Regions from separate parts of the Curtobacterium sp. MCLR17_036 genome, predicted to be linked through region 1. Evidence: predicted binding sites of a transcription regulator. Region 1 holds the regulator's gene; the other holds the start of a gene.
The links. Region 1 encodes HrcA, which represses chaperone genes, less so after heat shock. Its sites were predicted from a motif close to TTNGCACTCGNNNNNNNCGAGTGCNAA; they were not measured.
Positions count from the first base shown of each region.

Region 2: a site for HrcA is predicted at 8,029-8,055, ahead of groES (co-chaperone GroES). Genes of this name have one in related genera too.

Region 1 is NZ_CP126269.1:1,579,779-1,590,691, reverse strand. It holds gene DEI99_RS07485 (PhoH family protein) at 1-1,037, opposite strand, end outside; gene DEI99_RS07480 (histidine triad nucleotide-binding protein) at 1,108-1,461, opposite strand; gene DEI99_RS07475 (16S rRNA (uracil(1498)-N(3))-methyltransferase) at 1,502-2,239, opposite strand; gene dnaJ (molecular chaperone DnaJ) at 2,239-3,354, opposite strand; gene hrcA (heat-inducible transcriptional repressor HrcA) at 3,484-4,500, opposite strand; gene DEI99_RS07460 (DUF4870 domain-containing protein) at 4,607-4,996, shown strand; gene hemW (radical SAM family heme chaperone HemW) at 5,001-6,218, opposite strand; gene DEI99_RS07450 (HAD family hydrolase) at 6,247-6,939, shown strand; gene DEI99_RS07445 (DUF1990 domain-containing protein) at 6,964-7,611, opposite strand; gene lepA (translation elongation factor 4) at 7,679-9,526, opposite strand; gene DEI99_RS07435 (pyridoxal phosphate-dependent aminotransferase) at 9,682-10,848, opposite strand.
Region 2 is NZ_CP126269.1:3,303,366-3,314,278, forward strand. It holds gene DEI99_RS15520 (ABC transporter ATP-binding protein) at 1-634, opposite strand, end outside; gene DEI99_RS15525 (branched-chain amino acid ABC transporter permease) at 627-1,613, opposite strand; gene DEI99_RS15530 (branched-chain amino acid ABC transporter permease) at 1,626-2,954, opposite strand; gene guaB (IMP dehydrogenase) at 3,323-4,825, shown strand; gene DEI99_RS15540 (ABC transporter substrate-binding protein) at 5,103-6,434, shown strand; gene rarD (EamA family transporter RarD) at 6,541-7,503, opposite strand; gene groES (co-chaperone GroES) at 7,638-7,934, opposite strand; gene DEI99_RS15555 (class I SAM-dependent methyltransferase) at 8,095-9,297, shown strand; gene DEI99_RS15560 (DUF4190 domain-containing protein) at 9,517-10,392, opposite strand; gene tsaD (tRNA (adenosine(37)-N6)-threonylcarbamoyltransferase complex transferase subunit TsaD) at 10,496-10,913, opposite strand, start outside.

The sequences.
Region 1 (10,913 bases):
TTCTGGGGGTACGGGGACCGCTGGCGGTCCTGCGGGGGCCGGCCGCGGCGTTCGGCGCGGTTCGCCCCGTCGGGGTTGCCCGTGGGGGCGGTGCCGCGGCCGCCGGGGCGGTGCCCGGCCTGCTCGGCGAGGCGTTCCTCGTCGTAGACGGTGTAGGCGTCGACGATCCGGCCGACCAGTGTGTGGCGGACGACGTCCTCGCTGCCGAGACGGGCGAAGTGGATGTCCTCCACCGACTCGAGGATCCGGGTGACGAGCCGCAGGCCGGAGACGTTGCCGGGCAGGTCGACCTGGGTGATGTCGCCCGTGACGACCATCTTCGAGCCGAACCCGAGCCGCGTCAGGAACATCTTCATCTGCTCGGGCGTGGTGTTCTGCGCCTCGTCGAGGACGACGAACGAGTCGTTCAGCGTGCGCCCACGCATGTACGCGAGCGGGGCGACCTCGACCGTGCCCGCCGCGAGCAGCTTCGGCACGAGCTCCGGGTCCATCATCTCGTTGAGGGCGTCGTAGAGCGGCCGGAGGTACGGGTCGATCTTGTCGGTGAGCGTGCCGGGCAGGAAGCCGAGCCGTTCACCGGCCTCGACCGCGGGACGCGTGAGGATGATCCGGGTGACCTCGCGCCGCTGGAGCGCCTGCACGGCCTTCGCCATCGCCAGGTAGGTCTTGCCGGTACCGGCCGGCCCGATGCCGAAGGTGATGGTGTGCTCGTCGATCGCGTCGACGTAGGCGCGCTGCCCGTCCGTCTTCGGGCGGACGGACTTGCCGCGGCTCGACACGATCGGCGTGCCGAAGGTGTCGGACGGCTTGCGGTCGTCGTCGAGGATGCGCGCGGAGGTCGGGATGTCGGCCGGACCGATGTCCTGCCCGCGGCGGACCATGCCGACGAGCTCGTCGACGAGGGCCCGGGCGCGGGCGACCGCGCGCTCGGGACCGGTGAGCGTGACCTCGTTGCCACGCACCACCACCCGCACGTCCGGGTACTGGCGTTCGACGGTCTTCAGGAGCCGGTCCTGTGGGCCGAGCAGCTGGACCATGGCGATGCCGTCGACCTGCAGGGCGTCGGAGACGTCCGCTTCGACGGCGGGGGTGGGCTGTGCGACTTCGTCAGCTGGCAAGGGTGCCTTCCTGCAGTTCACCTGCGAGTACGTGCGCGTGCACGTGGAACACGGTCTGACCGGCGGCTTCGCCGGTGTTGAAGACGAGTCGGAACTGGCCGTCGGCGCGCTCGTCGGCGATGCGCTGCGCGGTGGCGACCACGTGGGCGAGGAGGTCGGGGTCGCCGGCGGCGAGTTCGGCGACGTTCGCGTACTGCTCGGTCTTGGGGACGACGAGCACGTGGACGGGGGCCTTCGGCGCGATGTCCTCGATCGCGATCACGCGGTCGTCCTCGGCGACGACGGTCGCCGGGATCTCGCGCGCGATGATCTTCGAGAAGACGCTGGGCGTGCTGGTGCTCATGACTCCATCGTAGGACGCACGGCTGACCTCGGGTCTTCCCTCACCAGCGGCCGAGCCGGGCCTGCAGGACGGCGAGGGCCGCGGGACCCGCGGTCGACGTCCGGAGCACGGTGTCGCCGAGCCGCACCCGCACCGCGCCGGCGGCCTCGAGCCGGTCGAACTCGGCACCGTCGATGCCCCCTTCGGGGCCGACGACGAGCACGATCTCGTCGACGTCGTCCGGCAGTTCCCACCCGGCGAGACGGACGTCGCCGACCGGGTCGAGCACGAGCACCGCCCGGCCGGTGCCGATCGAGCCCGCCAGCTGCGCGGTCGTCACCGGGTCCTCGACGACGGGGACCCGCGACCGGATCGCCTGCTTCGAGGCCTCCTGCGCAATCGCGGCCCAGCGGGCCCGGCCCTTCTCGACCTTGGCGCCCTCCCAGCGGGAGACGCTGCGGGCCGCCGACCACGGCACGACCCGGTCGACGCCGATCTCCGTCGCGGCCTGCACCGCCATCTCGTCGCGCCCGCCCTTCGCCAGTGCCTGCACGAGCGTCAGGGACGGGCGCGGTGCCGGCTCGACGGCGACCGTCGCCACGGACAGCACCAGCGCGTCGCGCCCGACCGACTCGACCGCACCCGTCACCACCGTGCCCCGCCCGTCGCCGAGGCGCAGGGCCTCACCGACGCGGACGCGGGCCACCGACACGGCGTGCCGGCCCTCGGCCCCGTCGAGGGACACCTGGTCCCCGGCGGCGACACCGTCGAGCGTCTCGACCAGGTAGAGCGACGCCATCAGTGGTTGAAGAACCGGTCGCGGAGCTTGCCGAACATGCCCTGCTGGAACCGGGCGAGCTGCGGCGCCGACGCCTTGTGCGACTTCGCGAGCTGCTCGACGAGCTGCCGTTCCTTGTGCGACAGCTTGGTCGGGGTCACGACCTGCACGCCGACCCGGAGGTCGCCGCGGCCGCTGCCCCGGAGCTTCGTGATGCCGCGGTCCTTGATGACCAGGACGTCGGCGCTCTGCACACCCGGTCGGATCTCGAGCTCGACCGGACCGTCCAGGCCGTCGATGGTCGTCGTCGTGCCGAGCACGGCGTCGGTCATCGCGACCTCGAGCGTGGCGAGCAGGTCGTCGCCGTCGCGGCTGAAGACGTCGTCGTGCCGGACGCGGACCTCGAGGTAGAGGTCACCGGCGGGACCGCCGGCCGGGCCGACCTCGCCCTGGCCCGGCATCTGCAGGCGCAGACCGGAGTCGACGCCGGCGGGGATGTCCACCGGGACCGTGCGGCGGGCGCGGACGCGACCCTGTCCCTGGCACGTCGGGCAGGGGCTCGGGATGACCGTGCCGTAGCCGCGGCAGGTGCCGCAGGGCGCGCTCGTGACGACGTTGCCGAGGAGCGAGCGGACCTGGCGCTGGATGTGCCCGGAGCCGCCGCAGATGTCGCACGTGCGGGGGCTGGTGCCCGGCGCGCAGCAGGACCCGTGGCAGGTCTCGCACAGCACGGCCGTGTCGACCTCGACGTCCTTGTGGGTGCCGAAGACGACCTCGTCGAGGTCGACGTCGAGGCGGAGCAGGGCGTCCTGCCCGCGCTCGGCCCGGCTGCGGGGTCCGCCGCCGCGGCCGCCGCCCCCACCGCCGCCGCCGAAGAAGGCGTCGAAGATGTCACTGAACCCGCCGGCGCCGCCGCCGAAGGGGCTGTCGCCCTGCGGGCCCGCGTCGTACCGGCGCCGCTGCTCCGGGTCGCTCAGCACGTCGTACGCGTGCGTCACGTCCTTGAAGCGCTCGGCGGCGTCGGGTGACGGGTTCACGTCCGGGTGCAGCTCACGCGCCAGGCGGCGGTAGGCCTTCTTGATGTCGGCATCGGAGGCGTCCTGCTGGACGCCGAGGACGTCGTAGTGGTCTGCCACGTATCCCTCAGTCGGTTTCGTTCGGTCGGTCCGGAGCGGCGGTCGCCGCGGTCCGGGTGGTCGTCGGTCGGCCGGGAGGCCCGGGTCGACCCGCGTGGGTCGGCCCGCCCCGGCGGGTGGGGCGGTCCGTCAATGTTCGCCCAGGAGCTTGGACAGGTACCGAGCGACGGCGCGCACGGCAGCCATGTTCGTGCCGTAGTCCATCCGGGTCGGGCCGAGCACGCCGAGTCGCGCGAGCTCCCCGCCGGCCAGGTAGCCCCCGGCGACGATGCTCGTCGCGTCGAGCCCGTACTCGGCGTTCTCGACGCCGATGCGCGCGGCCACGCCGTCGTCGATCTGCATCTCGCCGAACAGCCGGAGCAGGGTCACCTGTTCCTCGATCGCCTCGAGCACGGGGAAGAGCCCGCCGGAGAAGTCCTGCTCGCTCTTCGCCAGGTTCGCCGCGCCGGCCATCACCAGGCGGTCCTGCCGGTTGGCCGCCACCTGCTCGATGAGGGTCGCGACGACCACCCCGGCGAGGGTCTGGGCGTCCGGACGGATCTGCTGCGGCACAGCGCGGAGCGCCGTCGCGACGTCCTGCAGCAGCAGGCCCACGGTCGCGCCGTTGAGCACCGTGCGGAGTTCGGTGAGTGCCGATTCGTCGAGGGCGACGTCGGTCTCGACGACGCGCTGCTCGACCCGTGCGGTGTCGGTGATGAGCACCACCATCAGGCGGGTGTCACCGAGGCGCACGAGCTCGACGTGCTGCACCCGCGCCCGCACCATCGACGGGTACTGCACGAGTGCGACCTGGTTCGTGAGCTGGCTGAGCAGCCGGACCGTGCGGCCGAGGACCTCGTCGAGGTCGTTCGGGGCCCCGAGGAACGTCTCGATCGCGTGCCGCTGCGCGCTGGTCAGCGGGCGCGCTGCCGCCAGGTGGTCGACGAACACCCGGTACCCCTTGTCCGTCGGCACACGACCCGACGAGGTGTGCGGCGCGACGATGAGCTGTTCGTCCTCGAGCAGGGCCATGTCGTTCCGGATCGTGGCGGCGCTGACGCCGAAGGCGTGCCGCTCGACGATCGTCTTCGACCCCACGGGCTCGCGCGATGCCACGTAGTCGCGCACGATCGCCTTCAGGACCTCGAGGCTGCGTTCACTGACCACGCGCGCGCTCCTTCCGGACTGATCTGGCACTCGGACGTGTCGACTGCTGATCCTACGCCCGACCACCGTCCGGCCGGGACCCCGCGGCGGTCGGTACGCTGCGGGCATGACCTACGGACAGCAGCCCGGCGGCCCCGAGTTCCCTCCCGGCTACCGGCTCCCGGAACCGATGCGCCCCGAGGACCAGCGCCTCTGGGCCACGTTGACCCACGTCGGCGCGATCTTCTCGAACTTCATCGTCCCGCTGGTGGCCTACCTGGTGCTGCGGGACCGCGGCCGGTTCGTGCGGGAGCACACCCGGAACGCCCTGAACTTCCACATCACGATGGGCATCGCGTACCTGGTGTCGAGCATCCTCGTCATCGTGCTCATCGGCCTGGTGCTGCTGCCGATCGTCGCCGTCGTGACGATCGTGTTCAGCATCATCGCCGCGATCGCCGCGAACCAGGGGCAGTTCTACCGCTACCCGCTCGCAATCGAGTTCATCAAGGAGTAGCGGCTCAGTCGAGCAGCTCGCGCACCACGGCGTCCGCGAGCAGGCGACCCTGCAGGGTCAGGTCGATGCGTCCCCGCACCGCGGCCGACCCGTCCACCAGCCCGCGCGCGATGAGGCCGGCGACCCGGCCACGGGCCTCCTGGCGGATCTCGCTCGTCGCGAGCTCCCCACGGACCCGCGCCGCGAGCAGCAGGCGCTCGACGTACCGCGTCTCGGCGTCGATGGTCTCGCGGCCGGCGGCCGGCGACTCCCCCGACAGCACCCGGTTCGCGTACGCGGCCGGGTGCTTGACGTTCCACCAGCGCGTGCCGGCGACGGCCGAGTGTGCGCCGGGTCCGACGCCCCACCAGTCGTGGCCCTTCCAGTACGACAGGTTGTGCCGACTGGCGTGCGCGTCGCCGCGGGACCAGTTCGAGACCTCGTACCAGGAGTAGCCGGCGTCGCCGAGCACCTGGTCGGCCAGTTCGTACATGTCGGCGGCGAGGTCGTCGTCGGGCGCGGGCAGGTCGCCACGGGCCACCATCCGGCCCATCGCGGTGCCGTCCTCGACGATGAGCGAGTACGCCGACACGTGGTCCGGCTCGCAGGCGATCGCGGCGTCGAGCGACGTGCGCCAGTCCTGCAGCGACTCCCCCGGGGTCGAGTAGATGAGGTCCAGTGAGACGTCGAGGCCCTGCTGCTTCGCGAGGTCGACGACGACGGGGACCCGGAGCGGGTCGTGCGTACGGTCGAGGGTCGCGAGCACGTGCGGCACCGCCGACTGCATGCCGTAGCTGATCCGGTTGAAGCCGCCGGCCCGCAGCGTCTCGAGCGACGCGGCGTCGACGGAGTCGGGGTTCGCCTCGGTGGTGACCTCGGCCCCGGGCACGATGCCCCAGGTGTCGTCGATCGCACGGAGGATCATCGCCAGGTCGGACGCCGGCAGCATCGTCGGGGTGCCGCCACCGAAGAACACGGTCGACACCGGGCGACGCGGCACACCGGAGCGGTCGAGCACGGTCGCGGCCCACTCGATCTCGCGCACCGCGTGCCCGGCGTAGTCGTCACGCCGCACGCCGCGCAGCTCCGACGCCGTGTACGTGTTGAAGTCGCAGTACCCGCAGCGGACCCGGCAGAACGGCACGTGCACGTAGACGCCGAAGGGCACGTCCCCGGCGTCGGCACCGGGTGTGATCAGGCCGTCCGACGGCGCAGGATCGGCGATCGGCAGAGCACTCGGCATGCCGTCCATTCTCCGCCATGATGGAGGGATGGAGCACCACCCCGTCCCCACCACGGTGCTGTGGGACATCGACGGCACCCTCGTGATGAACGCCTCGTCGCCGGGCAACCTGTACCACCTGGCGCTCGAGCGTGCGGTCGGCCGCGACCTCACGCTGCGGGTCGGCCACCAGCACGGGCGCACCGACGCCGGGCTGATCGCCGAGCACGTCCGCGCCCACGACCTCGAGGACTCGCTCATCCCCGCCGTCGGACGGCACCTGCACGACCTCACCGCCGAACGGCACGCGTCCGGAGACCACCGCGACCCCGTCCCCGGCGCGAAGGCGCTGCTCGACCGGTTCGCCGCACTCGGTTGGCGGAACGGGCTGCTCACGGGCAACTCCGAGTACCGCGCGCGGGTCAAGCTCACCGGTGCCGGGTTCGACCCCGCCGTCTTCGACTGGGACCACTCCTACTTCGGCGACACCGAGGTGGAGCGCTCGGACGTCACCCTGCGGGCCGCCGCGGAACTCGCCGGCACCCGCGCCGTCATCGTCGGGGACACGCCGCGCGACGGCGAGGCCGCCGACGCAGCCGGCATCCCGTTCCTGGCGGTCGCCACCGGGGTCTACGACGTGGACGCACTCCGGGCGACGAACGCCGTCACCGTCGCGCGCGACTGCCGGTCGGACGCGTCCCTCATCGAGGACGCGATCGCAGCGCTGCCGCCGCTGCGCTGACGCGAGACACCGTGCCCGGCGGGGTCAGTCCCCGCGCAGGGCCGCCAGGTACTGCTCCGCCATGACCTTCTGCTGCCGCCGTACGAACGGGGCGACGAACCGCCACTTCGCGCTCGACGGCTGCGAGAACTGCCGGATCTGCAACCACACCGAGCCGTCCGGGGTCCGTTCGACGACGAACGACTCCTCGCCGGACAGCGGGTGCCCCTCGAGCGTGCCGTAGGCGAAGCCCTTGCGGTCACGCTCGTCGATGATCGCGACGACGCGCACCGGGGCCAACACCGTCTGCCCGAAGGCATGCATGGTCAGGGTGGCACTCGTGCCCGCGGTCAGGAGCGGGGTGCCGTCCGGCGCGAACTTCTCGACCCGCGGGGTGCCGATCGACGCGGGCGCGATCGGGACACCGTCGTCGTCGAAGGTCACCGGGTTGTACCGGACCTCGTCGTCGTCGGGCTGGTCGTCCACCTGGACGCGGATGCCGCTGCGCTCCTGGATCTGCCACGTCAGCGCCTGCACCACGGCGGTCTCGAAGCGCTGGTCGCCGTGGCCGATCCGGGCCCGTGACTCGGACGGCGTGAAGCCGTCCGGCGGGTACGTCATGAGGTCCGACGCCTGGGTCGCCCCCACCGCGCCGTACGTCAGGGCGGTCCGGTAGCTCCCGCGGGTACTCATGCCGCCATGCTACCGGGAGCGGCCGGTGCACCGGCCCGCGCGGTGCGGACCGACACGACGCGCCCCGCTACTTCTTCTTCTCCTCGACGTCCCCCGAGAGGGCGGCGATGAAGGCCTCTTGCGGGACCTCGACCCGGCCGACCATCTTCATGCGCTTCTTGCCCTCCTTCTGCTTCTCGAGGAGCTTGCGCTTGCGGGTGATGTCACCGCCGTAGCACTTCGCCAGGACGTCCTTGCGCATGGCACGGATGCTCTCGCGGGCGATGATCCGGGCGCCGATGGCTGCCTGGATCGGCACCTCGAACTGCTGGCGCGGGATGAGCTTGCGGAGCCGCTCGGTCATGAGCGTGCCGTAGGCGTACGCCTTGTCGCGGTGCACGATCGCGCTGAACGCGTCGACCTGGTCACCCTGCAGCAGGATGTCGACCTTGACGAGGTCGGCCGCCTGGTCGCCGGTCGGCTCGTAGTCGAGCGAGGCGTAGCCCTGCGTCTTGCTCTTCAACTGGTCGAAGAAGTCGAAGACGATCTCGCCGAGGGGCATCTCGTAGCGGATCTCGACGCGTTCCTCGCCGAGGTACTCCATGCCGAGCATGCTGCCGCGACGCGACTGGCACAGCTCCATGATCGCGCCGACGTAGTCCTTCGGCGCGAGGATCGCGGCGCGGACCATCGGCTCGCGCACCTCGACGATGCGGCCGCCCGGGAACTCGGAGGGGTTCGTGACCTCGGTGACGGTGTTGTCCTCGTTGGTGACCTCGTACACCACGCTCGGGGCGGTGGTGATGAGGTCGAGACCGAACTCGCGCGAGAGCCGCTCGGTGATGATCTCGAGGTGGAGCAGCCCGAGGAACCCGCAGCGGAACCCGAACCCGAGCGCCACCGACGTCTCCGGCTCGTAGACCAGGGCGGCGTCGGACAGCTTCAGCTTGTCGAGCGCTTCGCGGAGGTCCGGGTAGTCCGACCCGTCGATCGGGTACAGGCCCGAGAACACCATCGGCTTCGGGTCCGTGTAGCCCGGCAGTGCCTCGGTCGCGGGCTTCTGCGCCGTCGTGACGGTGTCGCCGACCTTCGACTGGCGGACGTCCTTCACGCCGGTGATCAGGTACCCGACCTCGCCGACGCTGAGGCCCTTGGTCGGCTTCGGCTCGGGCGAGGAGACGCCGATCTCGAGGATCTCGTGCGTCGACTTCGTCGACATCATCTGGACCTTCTCGCGCGGCTTGATCGACCCGTCGATCATGCGCACGTAGGTCACCACGCCGCGGTAGCTGTCGTAGACCGAGTCGAAGATCATCGCGCGCGGGGCCGCCTCGACGTCGCCGACCGGAGCGGGCACACGCTGCACCACCCGGTCGAGGAGCTCGGGCACGCCGACGCCGGTCTTGCCGGACACGCGGAGGACGTCCTCCGGCTTGCCGCCGATGAGCTGCGCGAGCTCGGCGGCGTACTTGTCCGGGTCGGCCGCGGGCAGGTCGATCTTGTTGAGGACCGGGATGATCTCGAGGTCGTTCTCGAGCGCCAGGTACAGGTTCGCGAGCGTCTGCGCCTCGATCCCCTGGGCGGCGTCGACGAGCAGGATCGCACCCTCGCACGCCGCCAGGGAGCGCGAGACCTCGTACGAGAAGTCGACGTGGCCCGGCGTGTCGATCATGTTCAGCGCGAAGGTCTCACCGTCGAGCTCCCACGGCATGCGGACGGCCTGCGACTTGATCGTGATGCCGCGCTCACGCTCGATGTCCATGCGGTCGAGGTACTGCGCGCGCATCGCGCGGTCCTCGACGATGCCCGTGATCGAGAGCATGCGGTCGGCCAGCGTGGACTTGCCGTGGTCGATGTGCGCGATGATGCAGAAGTTGCGGATCGCGTCGGCCGGGGTCGCGGCGGGCTCGAGCGGAGCGGATGCTTGTGGGCTCACGGTTCCTCAGGTGGGTCGGACGGTCGAACGATTGTCCCACGGTTGCGCGCCGACGCGCGCACCCGCGGCCGACCTGTGGAGACCGGTCACCGCCCTGGACGCGGTGCGGGGCGGACGGGAGGCACGGGGCGGGCCCGCACCGTGCCTCCCGTCCGTCAGACGGTCGCGCCGACCGGCGCGGGCAGTGCGCCCAGGCCGCGCCGCAGGTCGTCCGGGGTGGCCGCCAGGCAGACGCGGATCCAGCCCTCGCCGGTCCGGCCGAAGGCGCTGCCGGGGGCGACCGCGACCCGTTCCCGCTGCAGGAAGCCGAGCGCCCACTCGGCGACGTCGCCCTCGGAGGCGTGCGACACGTCCACCCACAGGTAGAAGGCGCCGCGCGGGTCGAGGTACCGGATGCCGGCGGCGTCGAGCGTCTGCTTCGCGACCTCGAGGTTGGCGCGGTAGTGCTCGCGGGCGTCGCGCACCGCGGAGTGGTCCCCCACGATCGCCGCGAGGGCCGCGTACTGGTCGGGCTCGGCGACGCAGCTGATCATCGCCTCCTGCGTGGTGCGCATCGTCGGACCGAGGCCCTTCGGGGTCACGAGGTAGCCGACGCGCACGCCGGTCATCGCGTACGTCTTGCTGAGCGAGAAGGCGGAGAAGACCCGGTCGTCCTCGTCGAGGGCGGCCAGGCTGACGTGCCGGGTGCCGTAGGTGAAGTACTCGTAGACCTCGTCGCTGATCACCCAGAGGTCGTGCCGCTTCGCGAAGGCGAGCAGCGCACGCAGCGTGTCCTCGCCGAAGACCGAGCCGAGCGGGTTCGACGGCGAGTTCACGACGAGGACCCGGGTGCGTTCGGTGACGCTCGCCTCGAGGGCCTCGAGGTCGGGCTCGAAGCCGTGCTGCGGTTCGAGCCGGTACGGCACCGGGGTCGCGCCGAGGATGTGCGCGTTCATCGTGAAGGTCGTGTAACCGGGGTCGGGCACCAGGACCTCGTCGCCCGGGCTGAGCGTCAGCGTCATCGCCTGGAACAGCGCCTGCGTCGCCCCGATCGTCATCCAGATCTGCTCGAGGTCGACCTCGATCCGGTTCTCCCGCCGGAGCTTGTCGCGGAGGGCCGACCGGAGTGGCGCGATCCCACCGTTCGGCGTGTAGTCCGTGCGGTCCTCGGTCCAGGCACGCCGGGCCGCTTCGCCGATGTGCGGCGCGACCGGCACGTCGGGCTCGCCGATGACGAGCATCGTCACGTCGGTACCGCCGGACTGCAGCAGGGCAGCCTGCTCGAAGACCCTCCGGATGCCGGAGGCGGGCACGGTGTCGATCCGAGGTGCGAGGGATGGCATGTCCGTCACCGTAGCCCGTCGTTGTTGCCGCGGCGTTTCGCCGATCCGGCGGTGTTTCGTGCTTT
Region 2 (10,913 bases), 1.7 Mb from region 1:
TGCCGTCGTCGCGCAGGGACTGGATGTGCCCGAGCAGCGACTGGGTGAGCGCGGGGTTCACGCCGGCCATCGGCTCGTCGAGCATGATCATCGTCGGGTCGGACATGAGCGCGCGGGCCATCTCGAGCAGCTTGCGCTGCCCGCCGGACAGCGAGCCGGCGTAGTCGTCCTTCTTCGTGTCGAGCTTGAAGCGGGCGAGCAGGTCCTCGGCCTTCGCGGTGATCTCGCGCTCGCGCTTCGCCCACACCGGCTTGACCAGGGCGGCGAAGAAGTTCTCACCGGGCTGGTCGCGGGCACCGAGCAGCATGTTCTGCATCACGGTGAGCCGGGACAGCGCCTTCGTCAGCTGGAAGGTGCGGACCATGCCCTTGTTCGCGATGTGCGTCGCGCTCGTCTTCTGCAGCGTGGCGCCGTCGAACCGCGTCTTCGCGCCGGCGCTCGGCTTGTCGAAGCCGGTGAGCAGGTTGAAGAACGTCGTCTTGCCGGCGCCGTTCGGGCCGATGAGCGCCGTGATGGACCCGCGCTGGACCTCGAGGTGGTCGACGTCGACCGCGGTCATGCCGCCGAAGTGCCGGGTGACGCCGTCGACGGTCAGGATGGGGTCGGCCTTGGGGTGGTCGTAGGTCTCAGACACTGAACGTCAGCTCCTTCTTGTTGCCGAGCAGGCCCTGTGGACGGAACACGATGAGCAGCATGAGCGCGACGCCGACGAGCACGTACGAGAACTGCTCGGCCTGCTGCGCGTTCATGATCGAGTCGGGGATGAAGTCGCCGGCGAGGGTGCGGATGAAGAGCCGGACGACGAAGAACAGCACCGCGCCGAGCACCGGTCCGAACACCGTCGCCGCGCCGCCGAGGATGAGCGCCGTCCAGATGAAGAACGTCATCGAGCGGCCCATGGCGTCCGGTTGCACGGAACTCGGCAGGACGTAGATGATGCCCGCGATCGCGCCGAGCGCACCGCCGAACACGAGCGCCTGCATCTTGTACGAGTAGACGTTCTTGCCGAGCGAGCGGACGGCGTCCTCGTCCTCGCGGATGGCCTTCACCACGCGGCCCCACGGGCTGCGCATGAGCAGGAAGAGCACCAGGGTGAACAGGGCGACCATCGCCCAGGCGGCGATGCGGATCCACCAGCCGTTGACGCCGTTGTTCGCGTACGTGAACCACAGGATCGTGGTGGTGCCGTCGGGCAGCGGGCTGAGCGCGGTGAACGGGTCGCGGTAGCTCGAGCCGGTGATGCCGTTCGAGCCGCCGGTGGTCGTGGTGAGCAGGCTCGAGCGGCCCACCATGCGGATGATCTCGGCGCCGGAGATCGTGACGATCGCCAGGTAGTCGCCGCGCAACCGCAGGGTCGGGATGCCGAGGATGATCGCGAACACGATGGCGACGAGCAGGGCGACGAGCACCGCCATGACGAACGGCAGCCCGTTCGTGATCGAGATCGCGAATCCGTAGGCCCCGAGCAGCAGGAACGCCGCCTGGCCCATGTTCACGAGCCCGGTGAGGCCGAAGTGCACGTTCAGGCCGATCGCGGCCAGTGCGAACGCCGCCGTGGTCGGGGCGAGTGCCTCCTGTGTGAGCGAGGACAGCAGGTTGAGGATGTAGTCCATGCGCGTGCTCCCTTAGCCGATCCGCTCGGCGCGGCCGAAGATGCCCTGCGGTCGGAACAGCAGGATGAGGATGAGGATGACGAGGGCGGTGGCGTACTTGAAGTCACCGGGGAGCACCAGGTTCGTGAGCTCGACGACGATGCCGATGATCATCGACCCGACGAGTGCGCCGTAGGCCGTGCCGAGACCGCCGAGCGTGACCGAGGCGAACATGAGCAGCAGCAGCTGGAGGCCCGTCTGCCAGTTCACGCCGTTCAGCACGAGGCCGAGCATCACGCCGGACAGACCGGCGAGGCCCGCGGCGAGCGTCCACACGAAGCGGATCACCCGGTCGACGTCGATGCCGGACGCCGCGGCGAGCGCCGGGTTGTCCGAGACGGCGCGGGTGGCACGGCCGAAGCGGGTCTTCGCCAGGAAGAGCCCGGTCGCGACGAGCACCACGAGCGCGATGCCCATCGCGACGTAGGACTGCACGGTGAGCGTGACCCCGGCGAACCGGATGGTCTCGGGGTTGCCCTGCTGGATGCGGACCGTCGAGGCGCCGAAGAAGTACTGGAACGCGTACTGGGCGGCGATCGACAGACCGATCGTCACGATCATGAGCTGCGTCAGGCTGATCCGCTTGCGGCGCAGGGGCTTCCAGATCGCGGCGTCCTGCAGGTACCCGGTCGCGGCGCACAGCAGGGTGACGACGATGCCGGTGAGCCAGATGTTCCACCCGAGCTGGTTCGCGAAGACGTAGGCCAGCAGCCCGCCGAGGGTGACCTGCTCGCCGTGCGAGAAGCTCGACAGGCCCGTGGTGCCGTAGATGAGCGAGAGGCCGATCGACGCCAGCGCGATGAGCAGCCCGAGCCGGAGGCCGGACACCAGCTGCTGCCAGGCCCGTTCCGGTGTGACGCTCGAGGTGTCGGTCGACGTCGTCGCGCCCTGCTGGTCGGACAGCTGGAAGATCTGTCCCACGTTGGCGTTCAGCGTGGCCTGGACCGTGCGCTCGGCGTCGGCGGCGTTCGTCAGGTACTGCCCCTTCGGCAGCGTGTCCTGGTCGACGCTCACCGTGTACTTGCCGGCCTCGTCGACCCGGACCGACCAGCGGCCGTCGGTGTTCGTCGTGGCGGTCTCGGCGAAGCCGCCGGGACCGGCGACGTCGACCGCGACGCCCTCGGCCGGCTTCCGCTCGGAGTCGGTGATGGTGCCCTGGATGCAGCCGTTGGTCGGGCTGACGGTGCAGGGCTGGGTGCTGGACGGTGCGCTGGACGAGGACGGACTGCTGGTCGCCGCGTCGGCCGTGGGCGTCAGTGCCCAGTCGACCGCGAAGGTGGCGAGGAAGGCGAGGAAGAGCACGGCGGCGAGGACCAGGCGGTTGCGGCCTGGAGCCCCGCGGCGGAGTCGGCGGTGCAGCGCTGACCCCGGCGGAGTGATGGAACCCACGGATGAGCCTCTCGTTCGGATAGTCGAGGACCCTAGGCATTTTTTGTGTCCCCCGTGTTTCCAGCGTGTCTCGCGCAGGAATCGTGGCGCATTCGTGACCAGGGGCTGCGCGATCCGCATGAATCCGCCCGTCCGGCCGGTACAGCGCCCCACGGAGGCCCCCGCCGGAATGGGCGGGGACACGCGCGCGTTACCATGGTCCATCCGGAGCCCGCAGCCGTGTTCCCGGTGTCTGCAACCACTTCAGGTGCCCCGCGGCACCCAGCCCACGAAGGGGACTCATGGACCAGCCGGATCCGTTCGGATTCATCGGACTCACGTACGACGACGTCATGCTCCTGCCCGGGCACACCGACGTCATCCCGAGCGAGGCGTCCACGACGTCCCGGCTCACCAAGCGCATCGAGGTGCACGTCCCGCTGCTCTCCGCCGCGATGGACACCGTCACCGAGGCGCGCATGGCCATCGCCATGGCGCGGCAGGGCGGCATCGGCATCCTGCACCGCAACATGTCCATCGAGGACCAGGCAGCGTACGTCGACAAGGTCAAGCGCTCCGAGTCGGGCATGATCACGAACCCCGTGACGACCACCCCGGACGCCACCGTCGCCGACGTCGACGCGCTCTGCGGGCAGTTCCGGGTCTCCGGCCTGCCGGTCGTCGAGCCGGACGGCACCCTCGTCGGGATCATCACGAACCGCGACATGCGCTTCGTCGCCCCCTTCGAGATGGCGACCACGCTCGTCCGCGACGTCATGACGAAGGCACCGCTCATCACCGCGCTCGAGGGCATCGACCCGGAAGAGGCCGTGGCGATCTTCGCGCAGCACAAGATCGAGAAGCTCCCCCTGGTCGACGCCGACGGCAAGCTCCGCGGGCTCATCACCGTCAAGGACTTCGACAAGAGCGAGAAGTACCCGGACGCCACCAAGGACGACGAGGGCCGCCTGCGCGTGGGCGCCGCGATCGGCTTCTTCGGCGACGCCTGGCAGCGTGCCGAGGCACTGCTCGAGGCCGGGGTGGACGTCCTGGTCGTCGACACCGCCAACGGCGAGAGCGAGGGCGTGCTCGACATGGTGCGCCGCCTCAAGGCCGACGAGCGCTTCGCGGGCGTCGACGTCATCGGCGGCAACGTCGCGACGCGTCAGGGCGCGCAGGCGCTCATCGACGCCGGCGTCGACGCGGTCAAGGTCGGCGTGGGCCCCGGCTCGATCTGCACCACGCGCGTCGTCGCCGGTGTCGGCGTGCCGCAGGTGACCGCCGTGTACGAGGCGTCGCTCGCCGCGCGCGAGGCCGGCGTCCCGGTCATCGCCGACGGCGGCCTGCAGTACTCCGGCGACATCGCGAAGGCCCTGGTGGCCGGTGCCGACACCGTGATGCTCGGCTCGCTCCTGGCCGGCACCGACGAGTCCCCTGGCGACCTGGTGTTCGTCGGCGGCAAGCAGTACAAGGCCTACCGCGGCATGGGGTCGCTCGGCGCGCTGCAGACCCGCGGCGAGAAGACCTCGTACTCGAAGGACCGCTACTTCCAGGCCGACGTGCCCTCTGACGAGAAGCTCATCCCCGAGGGCATCGAGGGGCAGGTGCCCTACCGCGGCTCGGTCGCGAACGCGGTCTACCAGCTCGTCGGCGGTCTGCGGCAGTCGATGTTCTACGTCGGCGGCCGCACCGTGCCGGAGCTCAAGGCCCGAGGCAAGTTCGTCCGCATCACCGCCGCCGGGCTCAAGGAGTCGCACCCGCACGACGTGAAGATGGTCGTCGAGGCACCGAACTACCGCGGCTAGTCCGCAGGTCCCCGTGCGAGCGGCAGGCCACCACGATCCGGTCGTGGGGGCCTGCCGCTCGCTTCGTTCCGGGGACAGGACCGTCCGGACGGTTCCCTGACCAGGGGTTCCCGTGCGTCCTCGAAGGATTGTCACGGGTGCGTAACGAAACACGCAGGGTCGGAGCCCGGACACACGGGCGAAACACATCCGCTCTAGTTTTCTCGCATCCCACGCAGAGGGCATCGTGTTCGACCCGGTACGAAAAGGCCCTCCGCGCAGAGAAAGGGCTCCACGGATGATCAGAACCACCCGTGCCACCACGGCACTGGCCTTGGCGGGCGCAGCAGCCGTCCTCCTCGCCGCCTGTTCCACCACCAGCGCCGGCGAATCGCCGTCGAGTTCGGCGTCGGGCGGGGCGAAGAAGGACCCGGCCGCCAGCTGCAAGGCACCCGACTCGCCGAGCACCGACCCGCTGAAGATCGGCACGATCCTGCCGCTGACCGGTTCGCTGGCCTACCTGAACCCGCCCGCCGAGTCCGGCGTCGGCCTCGCCGTCCAGGACATCAACGCGGCCGGTGGGGTCCTGGACGAGGACGTCACGATCTCGCCCGCCACCGACTCCGGTGACAGCAACGACATGACGGTCTCGAGCTCCGCCGCGACGAAGCTCGTCAACGCGAAGGTCCCGGTCGCGATCGGCGCCGAGTCCTCGTCGGTCACGCTCAACGTGATCGACCAGCTCACCAGCAACTGCATCGTCGAGATCTCGCCCGCGAACACCGCGACCGACCTCTCCGGCTACTCGTCGTACTACTACCGGACCGCTCCGCCGGACTCGGTGCAGGGTTCGGCGCTCGGCCAGCTCGTCACCGGTGACGGCAACGCCAAGGTCGCGTTCCTCGTCTTCAACGACACCTACGGCACGGGCCTCCGCAACTCCGTGCAGGCTGCGGTCGAGGCCTCCGGTGGCCAGGTCGTCTACGGCGGCAAGGGCAAGGGCCAGGAGTTCCCGCCCGGCCAGACCACGTTCTCGTCCGAGGTGACCGCTGCACTCGCAGCCAAGCCCGACGCGATCGTCGTCCTGGCCTTCGACGAGACGAAGTCGATCATCCCCGAGCTCGTCTCGCAGGGGAACACGGCGAAGATCTACATGTCCGACGGCAACACGGCGGACTACTCGAAGGACTTCGACAAGGGCACCCTCGACGGTGCCCAGGGCACCATCCCCGGCGCCTCGCCGAAGGACGACTTCAAGAAGCAGCTCGCCGACTTCTACAAGGAGTCCTCGGGCAAGACGCTCGCCGACTACTCGTACGCGGCGGAGTCCTACGACGCCACCGTCCTCGCCGCCCTCGCCGCGGTGAAGGGCAAGGGCACGGACTCGGGCACCATCCAGGCCAACATTGCCGCGGTGTCCGGAGCCGACGGCGGCACCGAGTGCGCCACGTTCAAGGAGTGCAAGACGCTCCTGGACGACGGCAAGGACATCCACTACACCGGCCCGTCCGGCATCGGTCCGTTCGACGAGAACAACGACCCGTCGAGCGCCTACATCGGCATCTACAAGTTCGACGGCGACAACAAGCCCGTCTACCAGAGCGCCATCCAGGGCGCGGTCGAGAAGTAGGACCCGCTCCACTCACCGAAGCGACAGTTCCCCGCGGATCATCCGCGGGGAACTGTCGCTTTCGTGTCGGGACGGACGGGAGGCCGGGAGGCCCGGCGTGCGACCGTCAGGCCGTTCCGGCCGGGGCCGCTGCGAGCGCACGGCGCCGCGACGCCCGGGACGCCGTGAAGGAGTCCACGGTGAGCACCACCAGTGCGAGCCACACGATCGCGAACCCGGCCCACCGCGCTGGCGGCATCGGCTCGTGCTGCACGAGCACGCCGACGAGCAGCTGCAGGACCGGCGCGAGGTACTGCGTCAGCCCGAGGGTCGACAGGCTCACCCGCCGTGCCGACGACGCGAAGAGCAGCAGCGGGATCGCCGTCGCCGGACCGGTCAGCACCGTGACGAGCACGTGCCCCCACCCGGCGCTGCCCATGGTCAGTCCACCACCCAGCCCGGTGGCCCCGAGCACGACGAGCGCGCCGACCGCGAGCGGCAGCAGCCAGAGCGTCTCGATCGTCAGCCCGCTCAGCGCGTCGACCGAGCCGCCGACGCGCTTCTTCACGAGCGCGTACGTGCCGAACGACGCGGCCAGCACGAGCGAGATCCACGGCATCCGGCCGTAGCCGATCGCGATGACCACCACGGCGACGACGCTGATCCCGACCGCCGCCCACTGTGCCGGCCGCAGGCGTTCGCGCAGGACGACGACCCCGAGGGCGATCGTGACGAGCGGGTTGATGAAGTAGCCGAGCGCTGCCTCGACGGTGTGCCCGGTCGTGGTCGCCAGCACGTAGACCGTCCAGTTGACCAGGATGAGCACGGCTGCGAGCCCCATCACGAGCATCACCCGACGCTGCGCGACGAGCCAGCGGGTCCGTCGCCAGGACCGGGTCACGGCGATCGCGACGGCGCAGAAGACGAGCCCGAAGACGATGCGCCAGGCGACGATCTCGAACGCGCCGGCGGGAGCCATCGCCGCGAAGAGCAGGGGCATCAGGCCCCACAGGCCGTACGCGACCACTGCCTGCACCACGCCGACGGTCGCCTGGTCGCGGGCCGGACGCACCGGACTCGGTTCACTCACGGAATCATCCTAGGAACCGCCACCGACGCACCGGGCGGGCACCGGGCCTCCCGTCCGACCGCGCGACCACGCGCCGGACGCGAGAACGCCCCGCCGACCGGAGCCGAACGGGGCGTTCTCGAGGAGTACTGGACTCAGCTGACGACGACCGCGAGGACGTCGCGGGCCGACAGGACCAGCAGGTCCTCGCCCGAGTACTTGACCTCGGTGCCGCCGTACTTGGAGTAGATGACCTTGTCGCCCACGGCGACGTCGAGCGGCACGCGGTTGCCGTTGTCGTCGATGCGACCCGGACCCACGGCGACGACCTCGCCCTCCTGGGGCTTCTCCTTCGCGGTGTCGGGGATGACCAGACCGGAAGCGGTGGTCTGCTCCGCCTCGACCTGGCGGATGACGATGCGATCCTCGAGCGGCTTGATGCTGACGGCCACGGTGACCTCTTCTTTCTCGGTACGGACTCGGTACAGATGAAAACCGGGTTGGCACTACGCACAGGAGAGTGCCAACGCCAACTCTAGGGGCCGTCTGGCACTCGGTCAATCCGAGTGCCAGCACGTCGGGAGAACACCCAGCACCTGGGAGGATCGGGGGATGGACGCCGCCGAACTCACCGCACTGCTGACCCCCGACGGGATGGCCCTGCTCGACCGTACCCCCGCGGTGTCCGACGGCGGCGAGATCGTCCGGGTGGTCTCGCGGCTCCGGGCCGAGGGACACGACCCGCGACTCGTCGCAGCGGTCCTGACCCAGGCGAAGCTGCGGCAGAAGGCCCGCGGCAAGTTCGGCGACTTCGCCGGACGCATGCTGTTCACCGAGGCCGGACTCGAGCAGGCGACCCGGCTGCAGGTCGCCGCGCAGCACGCCGGACGCTTCGCCGCCGCCGGCCTGACCCGCGTCGCGGACCTGGGCTGCGGCATCGGCGGCGACGCGCTCGCGATGGCGGCCCTCGACCTCGACGTGACGGCCGTCGACCGCGACGAGGTCACCGCGGCCGTCGCGACGCACAACCTCGCGCCGTGGCCGAACGCCCGCGTGCAGCTCGGCGACGCCGCCACGTTCGACGTGTCGTCGGTCGACGGCGTCTGGATGGACCCCGCCCGCCGCACCAGCGGCCACTCGGACACCCGGCGGCTCGCCGACCCGGACGACTGGTCGCCGTCGCTCGACACCGTGTTCGCCGCCGCCACGACGACCCCCACGGGCGTGAAGCTCGGCCCGGGGATCGACCGGGACCTCATCCCGGACACGGCCGAGGCGCAGTGGACCTCCGTCGACCGCGAGGTCGTCGAGCTCGCCCTGTGGTTCGGCCCCCTGGCGAGACCGGACGTCCGCCGGGCGGCCACGGTCGTCGGCGCGCACGGCGTCGCCGAGATGACCGGGCCAGCCGACGCCGAGGACGCCGAGGTCGGTCCGCTCGGCGCCTACCTGTACGAGCCGGACGGCGCCGTCATCCGCGCGCGGCTGATCGGCGACCTCGCCCGCGAGCTCGACGGGCACATGCTCTCCGACGGCATCGCCTACGTGACCTCGGACCGGGCCGTGACGACGCCCTTCGCCCAGGGCTTCCGGGTGATCGACACGATGCCGCTCGACGTCAAGCGCCTGTCGGCCCGGCTCGCGGCCGACGGCATCGGCACGGTCGAGATCAAGAAGCGCGGCGTCGACGTCGACCCCGCGCAGTTCCGCAAGCGGCTGCGGCTGCGCGGGACCGGTCGCGTGACGCTCGTGCTCACCCGGCTGGAGGGCCGGCACACCGCCGTCCTGTGCGAGCGGCTCGGCGAGGCCGCCGCCTGATCGCGGTGCGCCGCCAGCCGGCGGTGCGCTGCTGGCCCGCGGTACGCCGCCAGCCGGCGGTGCGCTGCTGGCCCGCGGTACGCCGCCAGCCGGCGGTGCGCTGCTGGCCCGCGGTACGCCGCCAGCCCGCGTCAGGCAGCCAGCCCGCGGTGCGCCGCCGGTCGGCGGTGCGCAGCCGGTCGGTCGGGGTCGAGCTCGTGCGACGCTGCCCGGGCGGGGTCAGCCGACGAAGGCGCCGGTCCCGGAGTCGTAGTCGTAGTCGTAGGGCGTTCCCGAGCCGTTGCCGTACGTCGCCAGGATGACGACGAAGACGATCCAGAGGATCCAGACACCGGTCATCACCCAGCCGGCGATGATGCCGGTCAGCGCCAGACCGCGGCCGGTCTCGCCGTTCTGCTTCACCTTGCCGAGGGCGACGTGGCCGAGGATCGCGCCGGCGGGGCCGAGCAGGATCGCGATGAACCAGAACGGGATCGACGCCAGGCCGAAGACGATGGACAGGATCGCGAGGGTGTTCGTCTTCGGGCGCTGCGCGTACGGCTGGTATCCGCTCGCGGCGTACGGGTTCGCCCCGTAGGGCGTGCTGCCGTACTGATTTCCGCCGTACTGGGTGCTGCCGTACTGGGTTCCGCCGTACTGCGTGCTGCCGTACTGCGTGCCGCCGTACGGCTGCTGTGCCGCGTACGGGTCCTGGCCGCCGTGCTGCTGCTTCTGCTGCTGCGCGTACGGGTTCTGCGCACCCTGCTGCGGCTGGCCGTACGACGGCTGCTGCGGCGCCGCGTACGGGTTCGACTGCTGTTGGGGCGCGGCGTACGGGTTCTGCTGGTGCTGCTGCTGGGGCGCCGCGTACGGGTTGTGCTGCTGCTGCGCCGCGTACGGGTCGGGCTGCTGGGGTGCCGCGTACGGGTTCGACTGCTGCTGGGGTGCCGCGGAGGGGTTCGGGCCGCCGTGCTGCGGCGGCTCAGGAGCCGACGGCGCCGCCGGGGCGTCCGGTGCCTGCGGGGCGTCCGGAGCGGACGAGCCGTCCGGCTGACCGGTCGACGCACCTCCCGTCGTCGTCTCGCCCGGCTTCGGCCACTCGTTCTGATCGGACACCGCGATCCCCTCTCGGCGCCCGGTACCTCCGACGCCGTGTCGATCCTCCCACAGGCGCCCGAGCACCGACCGGACGGGGCCGACCGGGCCGAGCGGGACGACGTCAGACCTGGACGGTCGTCACCGGCAGCGTCGAGTCGGCCGCGAGTCCGAGGTCGCTCGGCGCGTGCCCCTCGGCCACGAGCCGTGCCCCGACCGCGGCGATCATCGCGCCGTTGTCCGTGCACAGGTCGAACGGCGGGATCCGCAGCGCCACCCCCGCGGCAGCGCAGCGCTCCTCGGCGACCTGCCGCAGCCGGGCGTTCGCGACGACGCCGCCGCCGAGCAGCAGCCGGTCGACGCCGGTGTCGCGGCAGGCGTGCAGCGCCTTGGTGAGCAGGACGTCGACGACCGCCTCGCGGAAGCTCGCGGCGACGTCGGCCACGGGCACCTCGCGCCCCTCGTCGCGGCAGCGCTCGACCCACCGCGCAACGGCGGTCTTCAGCCCCGAGAACGAGAAGTCGTACCGGTGGGCCGCCATG